Regions from separate parts of the Mycobacterium sp. D16R24 genome, predicted to be linked through region 1. Evidence: riboswitches for the same ligand, from Rfam matches in the RefSeq annotation. Region 1 holds a riboswitch; the other holds the start of a gene.
The links. Region 1 has a riboswitch for S-adenosylmethionine ahead of B4383_RS19045 (aminotransferase class V-fold PLP-dependent enzyme). Riboswitches for the same ligand answer to the same signal wherever they lie in the genome.
Positions count from the first base shown of each region.

Region 1 (4,306 bases):
CACACCCTGATAGGAATCGATACCGTCTATCTCGGGGAGCTTGGGTTGCTCGAGGCCCCCCGTCGCGGCGATCACGTGCCGGGCAGTGATGACACTGTCATCGTCCAGAGTAAGAGCCCACATGTTGCGCGCCTCATCAAATTCCTGACGCACTACACGCGTGTTGAACCGGATCTTGCGGCGCAGTTCATGCTTGTCCACGAGTTCGTTTGCGTACCCCTCAAGCTCGTCACCGGGGGTGAAGAACTTTGACCAGGTGGTCTTCTGGTCGTAGGAGAAGCTGTAGATAAAGGTTGGGATGTCGACAGCCACGCCCGGGTACTTGTTGGCGTGCCAGGTGCCTCCGGCAGCACCCCACTTCTCCAAGATCACGAAGTCGTGGACTCCCCTTTTGGTCAGCTCAACACCCGCTCCGATGCCGCCGAAGCCTGCCCCGATGATCACGACCTCATGGTCGGGAACTGCCCGTTCCCCACCGTTGACTTCGCTACCCCGCACACGTGTACTAGTCATTCGACGTCCTTGTCAGTCAGACCCTGTGATGTGTCGAACTGAAAGTATCACGTATTGCGAGTTACGGATACTGTGTTGGCGCCTACGCCACCAGGAAATCCGGGAGTGGCCGCCTGTCATCAACCGGCCCGACCTGCCCGTCGCGCTCGGTATAGATCAGCGCCGGCCCGTGACGGACGAGCTCACCGATCGCGTCGACGAGGCGCGCGATGTCACTCGCGGTGGTTCCCAGCCCGATACTTGCGCGCAGCGCACCCCCTGGGTATCCCAACCTCTCCAGCAGCGGGTGCGCACAGAATCTGCCGTCACGCAGCCCAATTCCGTGCTCGGCCGACAGATAGGCCGCGGCGACCGACGGCGCGTATCCGGTGACAGTGAAGGACACAATGCCCAGCACATCCCGACCACCGTTCCAAATACGCAGGGTGTCAACACCTTCGATCGCGGCGAGCCCGTCCCGAAGTTGGGCGGTGAGCGCATCCTGTACGTGGCCTACCTCCCCCAGCGCGGACAATGCCTCACACGCAGCCGCCACGGCGGCGACGCCAACCACATTGGGCGTGCCCGCCTCATGGCGCTGCGGTCCCGCGAGCCACTCGGCCCCGTCGATACCAACATTGCGCACCGCCCCACCACCCGCGAGATACGGCCTCGCGGCGTCGAGCCAGTCGCTTTGCCCCACAAGGACTCCAGCACCAAATGGCGCATACAGCTTGTGCCCGGAGAACGCGAGATAGTCGATTCCAGTTGTCACCAAATCGATTCGGCGGTGCGGAACCAACTGTGCGCCGTCTACTGCGATCCTCGCTCCGTACCGGTGCGCGACGGACGCGAGTTCGGCCAACGGCAGCACCTCGCCGGTGACATTCGAAGCCCCGGTGACGGCCAGCAGTGCGGCGGGCCGGCGGGCGAGCTCGTCAGCCAGCGCGGTGACGGTGTCCGCAACGGTGGCTCGATGCCCTACCACCCGGGCCGCATATCGCTGCCAGGTCAACAGGTTTGCGTGGTGCTCGATATCGAGCACCACCACCTCACCCGGCACCGCCGAGGCGAGCAGATTCAACGAGTCGGTGGTGTTACGGGTAAAGATCACATGGTGGTCGGCGGCGGCCCCGACGAAGCGTCCCACCATCTCACGGGCGCGCTCGTAGAGCGCCGTGCACACACGGGAGGCGTATCCGGCGCCACGATGCACACTGGCGTAATACGGCAGCAGCTCGGTGACGCGATCCGCGACAGCACAGAGCGCGGGCGCGCTGGCCGCGTAGTCAAAATTGGCGTATCTGATCCAGCCACCTAGGGCCAGAGGAACTTTGGTGTCGGCTCCCACCACACGCGCGGCCGGTTGCTCGGACCCAGATTGTTTGGACACTGGCATGTGACATCCCATCTCACCGGACCCGCCCGGCGAGTCCACGCTTGCCACGCCCGGTTGAGCGCGGCCAGGTCGTCACCTGGAGCACCCCGCCGTGGATGAGCCGCTTGCGCGAAGACAAACGGCATGGAGGAGGGTTGCCGACCAGCTAGCCAGGGCTTATCGCTGGTACTCATGACCTGTGCGCAGTCTGCGCGCGGCCGCAGCCACCGTCAAGCGCATTGCGCAGGGTGATTTCAAATCCGCCGTGTCGGCTCGTGAATCCGGCCCGATTTTCCGATCCCCGCGCCATAGGGCAGACTGGCGCGCGGAGGGGAGTATTCCTTCGCTGCGGTGTCGTCATCACATCGGCCATTGTCGGACCGGTCGGTGCCGCAGGCCGGTCACCCGCCGGCGGAAGAGACCTCCGGCGTTTTGGCGACCGGAGGTTATTTCATGCAGGTATCGCAGCTCGAATGGATCATCACGCTGGCCGTCACGGTCGCGATCTTGCTGATCGACGTCGTGGTGATCGGCAGGCGGCCCCATGAACCCACCGTCCGCGAAACCGCCACCGCCCTCAGCATCTACATAGGGCTCGCGGTGGCATTCGGCTTGTGGGTGTGGTTCTTCCACGGCAGCCAGTTCGGACTGGAGTTCTTCGCGGGCTGGCTCACCGAGTACAGCCTCTCGGTGGACAACCTGTTCATCTTCCTGATCATCATGGCCAGCTTCAAGGTGCCCCGGATCTATCAGCAAGAGGCCCTGTTGATCGGCATCATCCTGGCGCTGATTTTCCGCGGCATCTTCATCGCCCTCGGCGCGGTGGCCATCAACCAGTTCTCCTGGATCTTCTATCTGTTCGGCGCGTTCCTGGTGTACACCGCCGTCAACCTGGCACGCGACACCGAGCATGATGACGACGCCGACAACGCCGTGGTGCAGTTCGCCCGCAAGCACCTGCGGACCACCGATAAGTGGGACGGCCTGCGGCTGTGGGTCCGGGAAAACGGCACACGACTGATGACGCCGATGTTCCTGGTGATCGTCGCGCTGGGCACCACCGATCTTCTCTTCGCGCTCGACTCGATCCCCGCGATCTACGGGCTCACCAAGGAGCCCTACTTGGTGTTCACCGCCAACGTGTTCGCCCTCATGGGTCTGCGCCAGCTGTACTTCCTGCTCGGCGACATGCTCAAGCGCCTGGTGTACCTGTCGCAGGGGCTGGCGTTCATCTTGTTCTTCATCGGCGTCAAGCTGATCCTGCACGCATTGCACGAGAACGAACTGCCGTTCATCAACGGCGGCGAGCCGGTCCATGTACCCGAGATCCCCACATTGGCCAGCCTTGCGGTGATCATCGTGACCCTGCTCATCACCACCGTCGCCAGCCTGTACAAGACCCGGCGCACTGCCAAAGAGGGCTAGGTGTTCCACGCCGAAGGTCATCGAGATCACCACGGTGATGTCCCTGCCGACGGTCCACGTGTCGTAGCTACCGCCGTTCTTGGTGATGGTCTCGGCACGGGTGCGCGCGCCCTTGGCCGCCACAACAAGAATCTCGATCCGCAGGTCGGCCGGCTAGGTGTACAGATACCGCAGCGCGTCGGATCGGATGGGGATTCTCCTGCTCCGGTACCGGACAGATCGGCCGGTGGACCACCGTGGCAAACTTAGGGGCCACGGGATCACCGTGCCCGACGGACCACTTCCGCGCGGCGACGAGCCTAGCCGCACCCGGACCGATAGGCTCGCTACGGTACCCCTCCAGGCCCACAGAAACCGACGCGGAAACTAACGAGGAGCAGCGTGACCGGCCCCGACGAGTCACCCACCAACCGCGCGCACGAAGAGTCCTCCGAGGCCGTCGCACATGAAACCCCGGCCCACCCGGTGCCTCCGCAGTACCTGCTCGGCAGGTCAGCCCCTCCGGCCCGGACCCTGATCGACATCCTCTACTCCACCGCCGCGGAGCACCCCGACGCGCCCGCCATCGATGACGGCACCATCCAGCTGACGTACTCCGAGCTCATCGTTGACGTCGAGGCAAGTGTCGAATGGCTCGGCACTCGGGGAATCGGGCGCGGTGATCGCGTCGGGATCCGGATGCCCTCGGGCAGCTACTCGCTCTATGTGGCGATCCTGGCGACACTGGCCGCGGGAGCCGCATACGTTCCCGTCGACGCCGACGATCCCGAAGAACGCGCGGCGCTGGTGTTCGGCGAGGCACAGGTCGCCGCCGTGATCACCCCGGACGGTCTGGTTCGTGGACCCGGTTCGTCACGAGGCTGGCGCGCCACCAAACCGACGCCGCGCGACGACGCCTGGATCATCTTCACCTCGGGTTCCACCGGCACCCCCAAAGGCGTAGCGGTGACGCATCGCAACGCAGCCGCCTTTGTCGACGCCGAAGCGCAAATGTTCTTGCAGGACAACCCA
Region 1 covers NZ_MAEV01000022.1:36,503-40,808, reverse strand. Annotated here, with positions in the region: gene B4383_RS19050 (NAD(P)/FAD-dependent oxidoreductase) at 1-513, opposite strand, end outside; gene B4383_RS19045 (aminotransferase class V-fold PLP-dependent enzyme) at 596-1,891, opposite strand; SAM riboswitch class IV at 1,924-2,068, opposite strand; gene B4383_RS19040 (TerC family protein) at 2,324-3,295, shown strand; gene B4383_RS19035 (Pls/PosA family non-ribosomal peptide synthetase) at 3,677-4,306, shown strand, end outside.

Region 2 (4,306 bases), on a different contig from region 1:
CCTCGCCGGTGTCGATGTCGACGATGTCGGCGACACCGGCCTCGGTGATCTCGAACGTCTTGTCGTGACTGCCGTACTCCTCGGCCTTCTGTGCCATGAGACCGACATTGGGCACGGTGCCCATGGTGGTCGGGTCGAACTGGCCGTGGGTCTTGCAGAAGTTGATCATCTCCTGGTAAATCCGCGAGAAGGTCGACTCGGGGTTGACGGCCTTGGTGTCCTTGAGCTTGCCGTCCGCGCCGTACATCTTTCCGCCGGCCCGGATCATGGCGGGCATGGAAGCGTCCACGATCACGTCGCTGGGCGAGTGGAAGTTCGAGATGCCCTTGGCCGAATCCACCATGGCCAGTTCGGGGCGGTGCTCGTGGCAGGCATGCAGGTCGCGGATGATCTCCTCATGCTGCGAGGCGGGCAGCGCCTCGATCTTGCTGTAAAGGTCGGACATGCCGTTGTTGACGTTCACGCCCAGCTCGTCGAACAGCGCCTGGTGCTTGGCGAAGGCATCCTTGTAGAAGATCTTCACCGCGTGTCCGAAAACGATGGGGTGACTGACCCGCATCATGGTGGCCTTGACGTGCAGAGAGAGCATCACGCCGGTCTTGTACGCATCCTCGATCTGCTCTTCATAGAAGGCGCAGAGCGCCTTCTTGCTCATGAACATGCTGTCGATGATGTCGCCCTCGCCCAGCTTCACCTCGGCCTTGAGCACTGTGGCCTCGCCCGTCGCCGTCGTGAGCACCATCTTCACCTTGCGGGCGCGATCCAGCGTCAACGACTTCTCACCGTGGTAGAAGTCGCCTTCCTTCATGGTCGCGACGTGGGTGCGCGACGCCTGCGACCACTCGCCCATGCTGTGCGGGTGCTTGCGCGCGTACTCCTTCACCGCACGCGGCGCACGACGGTCCGAGTTGCCTTCGCGCAGAACGGGGTTCACGGCACTGCCGAGACACTTGGTGTACCGCGCCAAGATGTCCTTCTCTTCGTCGTTCTGCGGGTCTTCTGGGTAGTCGGGCAGCTTGTAGCCCTTGCCCTGCAGTTCCTTGATGGCGGCCAGCAGCTGCGGCACCGACGCGCTGACGTTCGGCAGCTTGATGATGTTCGTCTCCGGCAACTGCGTCAGGCGGCCCAGCTCGGCCAGGTTGTCCGGAACCCGCTGGTCTTCGGGAAGGTAGTCGGAGAACTCGGAGAGGATGCGCGCGGCAACGGAAATATCGGTGGTTTGGACGTCGATACCTGCCGGCCCGGCGAAGGCCCGGATGATCGGCAAGAAGGAGTACGTCGCGAGTAGCGGCGCCTCGTCTGTCAGCGTGTAGATGATGGTTGGCTGCTGCGCACTCATGGTCACTCCCGGCGTCGTTGGTCGGTCAGAATCTGAGGTAGATCTGGCGACCGGTGGGTCGCCAGGCTCGTCCTATTCAGTATCACGTCGTCTCCGAGCCTAGGCGGGCGGACGGCCTGTGATTGCGCTCCCATCGCGGCTTCCCCAGCACCGTCGAGTGGCGCCTGGCATACCTGGTGGCAACCATTCGGTGAATTGCGATAGGCTTCTCACTGGTCATGAGCACCAGCGTCAAGCCCCGGCTCGCTGGTCGGCAACCCTCCAACCGCGGTGGGGTGCCCCGGGTGATGACCAGGTTGAGTAGCCGACTGGGTTATGAAAGGACAGTCGGCCACACGGCAAGCGCGGGTCCGATGGCGGGCCCCGAGAAGACAGGTTGGCCCGATGAAGTATTTGTCCCCCGGGGGTGAATCCCTGCATACCTGTTGTCGTTGTTGTCGCTGTCGCATGCTCTAAACCGCCAGCCCCGCACCGACCACCAGGAGGTTTCCATGACCGATATCGATCCCACCGCCCAGTGGGCGTTTGAGACCAAGCAGATCCACGCGGGCCAGTCCCCCGATGCGGCAACCAACGCCCGGGCTCTGCCGATCTACCAGACCACGTCGTACGTCTTCAACGACACCGCACACGCGGCGGCGCTGTTCGGCCTGTCCGAAGAGGGCAACATTTACACGCGCATCGGCAACCCGACCCAAGACGTCGTGGAGCAGCGCATCGCCGCCCTCGAGGGCGGTGTGGCGGCGCTGCTGCTGGCGTCCGGACAGGCAGCCGCAACCTTGGCCATCCTCAACATCGCGCAGGCCGGCGACAACATCGTGTCCAGCCCGCGCCTGTACGGCGGCACCTACAACCTGCTGCACTACACGTTGCCGCGTCTGGGCGTCACGACCACCTTCGTCGAGGATCCCGACGATCTGGAGTCCTGGCGCCGGGCCATCACCCCGCAGACCAAGGCACTCTTCGCCGAGTCGATCTCCAACCCGCAGAACGACATTCTCGATATTCCCGGCATTTCGGAGATCGCGCACGCGGCAGGCGTCCCCCTCATCGTCGATAACACCGTCGCCACGCCGTATTTGATTCAGCCGCTGACGCACGGCGCCGACATCGTGGTGCACTCGGCCACCAAATACCTTGGTGGACACGGTAATGCGATCGGCGGGGTGATCATCGACGGCGGCACCTTCGATTGGACACAGGGCCGCCACCCCGGATTCACCACGCCAGACCCGAGCTACCACGGCGTGGTCTTCGCCGACCTGGGCGCACCGGCTTACGCACTCAAGGCCCGCGTGCAGCTACTGCGCGACCTCGGCCCCGCCATCTCGCCGTTCAACGCGTTCCTCATCGCCCAGGGCCTGGAGACGTTGAGCCTGCGCGTGCAGCGCCATGTAGAAAATGCGGAACGCGTCGCTAATTACCTCGTCGCCCAGCCGGGGGTCACCCACGTCAACTACGCCGGGCTGCCCACCTCCCCCTGGCACGAACGCGCGAAAGAGCTGGCCCCCAAGGGTGCCGGCGCCGTACTCGCCTTCGAGCTGGACGGCGGCGCTGAGGCGGCCACCACCTTCATCGATTCGCTGACCTTGCACAGCCAGGTCGCCAACATCGGTGACGTGCGATCGCTCGTGATCCACCCCGCGACGACGACGCACGCGCAGCTCGCACCCGCCGAACAGGTGGCCTCCGGTGTTACGCCGGGACTGGTCCGCTTGGCGGTCGGCATCGAGGGCATCGACGACATCCTGGCCGATCTGGACAGCGGATTCGCCGCGGTGCGGCGACTCGAACAGGCCGCGGCGGTGGCATCATCGTGACCTTGACCGACGATCTTCGCGCAAGCGGCTCATCCGCCGACCAGCAGCTTCCCGCGTCATGCATCGCCCTGCCCCAGGGCGATGAGATCGCCTATGTACCAATAGGTTCGATCACGCTGGAAAGTGGCGCTGTCATCGACGACGTGACCGTGGCGGTACAGAGCTGGGGAGAGCTCTCGCCGCGCCGCGATAACGTCGTCTTCGTCTGCCATGCGCTCACCGCCGACTCACATGTGGTCGGAACCGCCGGTCCCGACCACATCACCGGCGGCTGGTGGGAAGGAATCATCGGCCCGGGTGCAGCGATCGACACCGACCAGTGGTGTGCGGTCGCCACCAACGTGCTGGGCGGCTGCCGTGGCACAACCGGCCCGACTTCCCTTGCCGAGGACGGAAAGCCCTGGGGCTCGCGGTTCCCCGAGGTGTCGGTGCGCGATCAGGTGAATGCCGACATCGCCGCACTCGCACAATTCGGGATCACCGAGATCGCCGCCGTCGTCGGCGGATCGATGGGTGGCGCGCGCGCACTGGAATGGGCTGTCATGCAACCGGATTCGGTGCGTGCGGCGCTGGTGCTGGCAGTCGGCGCCCGTGCCACCGGCGATCAGATCGGCACCCAGAACACGCAGATCGCCGCCATCCAGTCCGATCCGGACTGGATGGGTGGCGACTACCACGGCAGCGGACGCGCCCCCGAAAAGGGACTGAACCTCGCCCGGCGCATCGCACATCTGACCTATCGCGGCGAGGTCGAGCTGGACACCAGGTTTGGCAACGATCCCCAGGTCGGCCCGGACGGGCCCGAGGATCCGTGGGCCGGTGGCCGATACGCGGTGCAGAGCTACCTCGAACATCAGGGCGACAAGTTCGTTCGGCGCTTCGACGCCGGCAGCTACGTCATCTTGACCGAGGCACTCAACCGGCACGACGTCGGGCGGAGCCGTGGCGGCGTGGAGAAGGCGCTGCGCGGCTGCCCTGTCCCCGTCGTCGTCGGCGGCATCACGTCCGACCGGCTGTACCCGCTACGGCTGCAGGCGGAATTAGCGGACCTGCTGCCCGGTTGTACCGGCTTGCGGGTGGTGGAATCGGTGCACGGCCACGACGCGTTCCTCATCGAGTTCGACGCGGTGAGCGAGCTGGTGCGGGA
Region 2 covers NZ_MAEV01000004.1:264,912-269,217, reverse strand. Annotated here, with positions in the region: gene B4383_RS03760 (NADP-dependent isocitrate dehydrogenase) at 1-1,339, opposite strand, end outside; SAM riboswitch class IV at 1,554-1,690, shown strand; gene B4383_RS03755 (bifunctional o-acetylhomoserine/o-acetylserine sulfhydrylase) at 1,831-3,159, shown strand; gene B4383_RS03750 (homoserine O-acetyltransferase) at 3,222-4,306, shown strand, end outside.
Region 2: linked by a shared signal. The riboswitch ahead of B4383_RS03755 (bifunctional o-acetylhomoserine/o-acetylserine sulfhydrylase) and the one ahead of B4383_RS19045 (aminotransferase class V-fold PLP-dependent enzyme) in region 1 are both predicted to bind S-adenosylmethionine.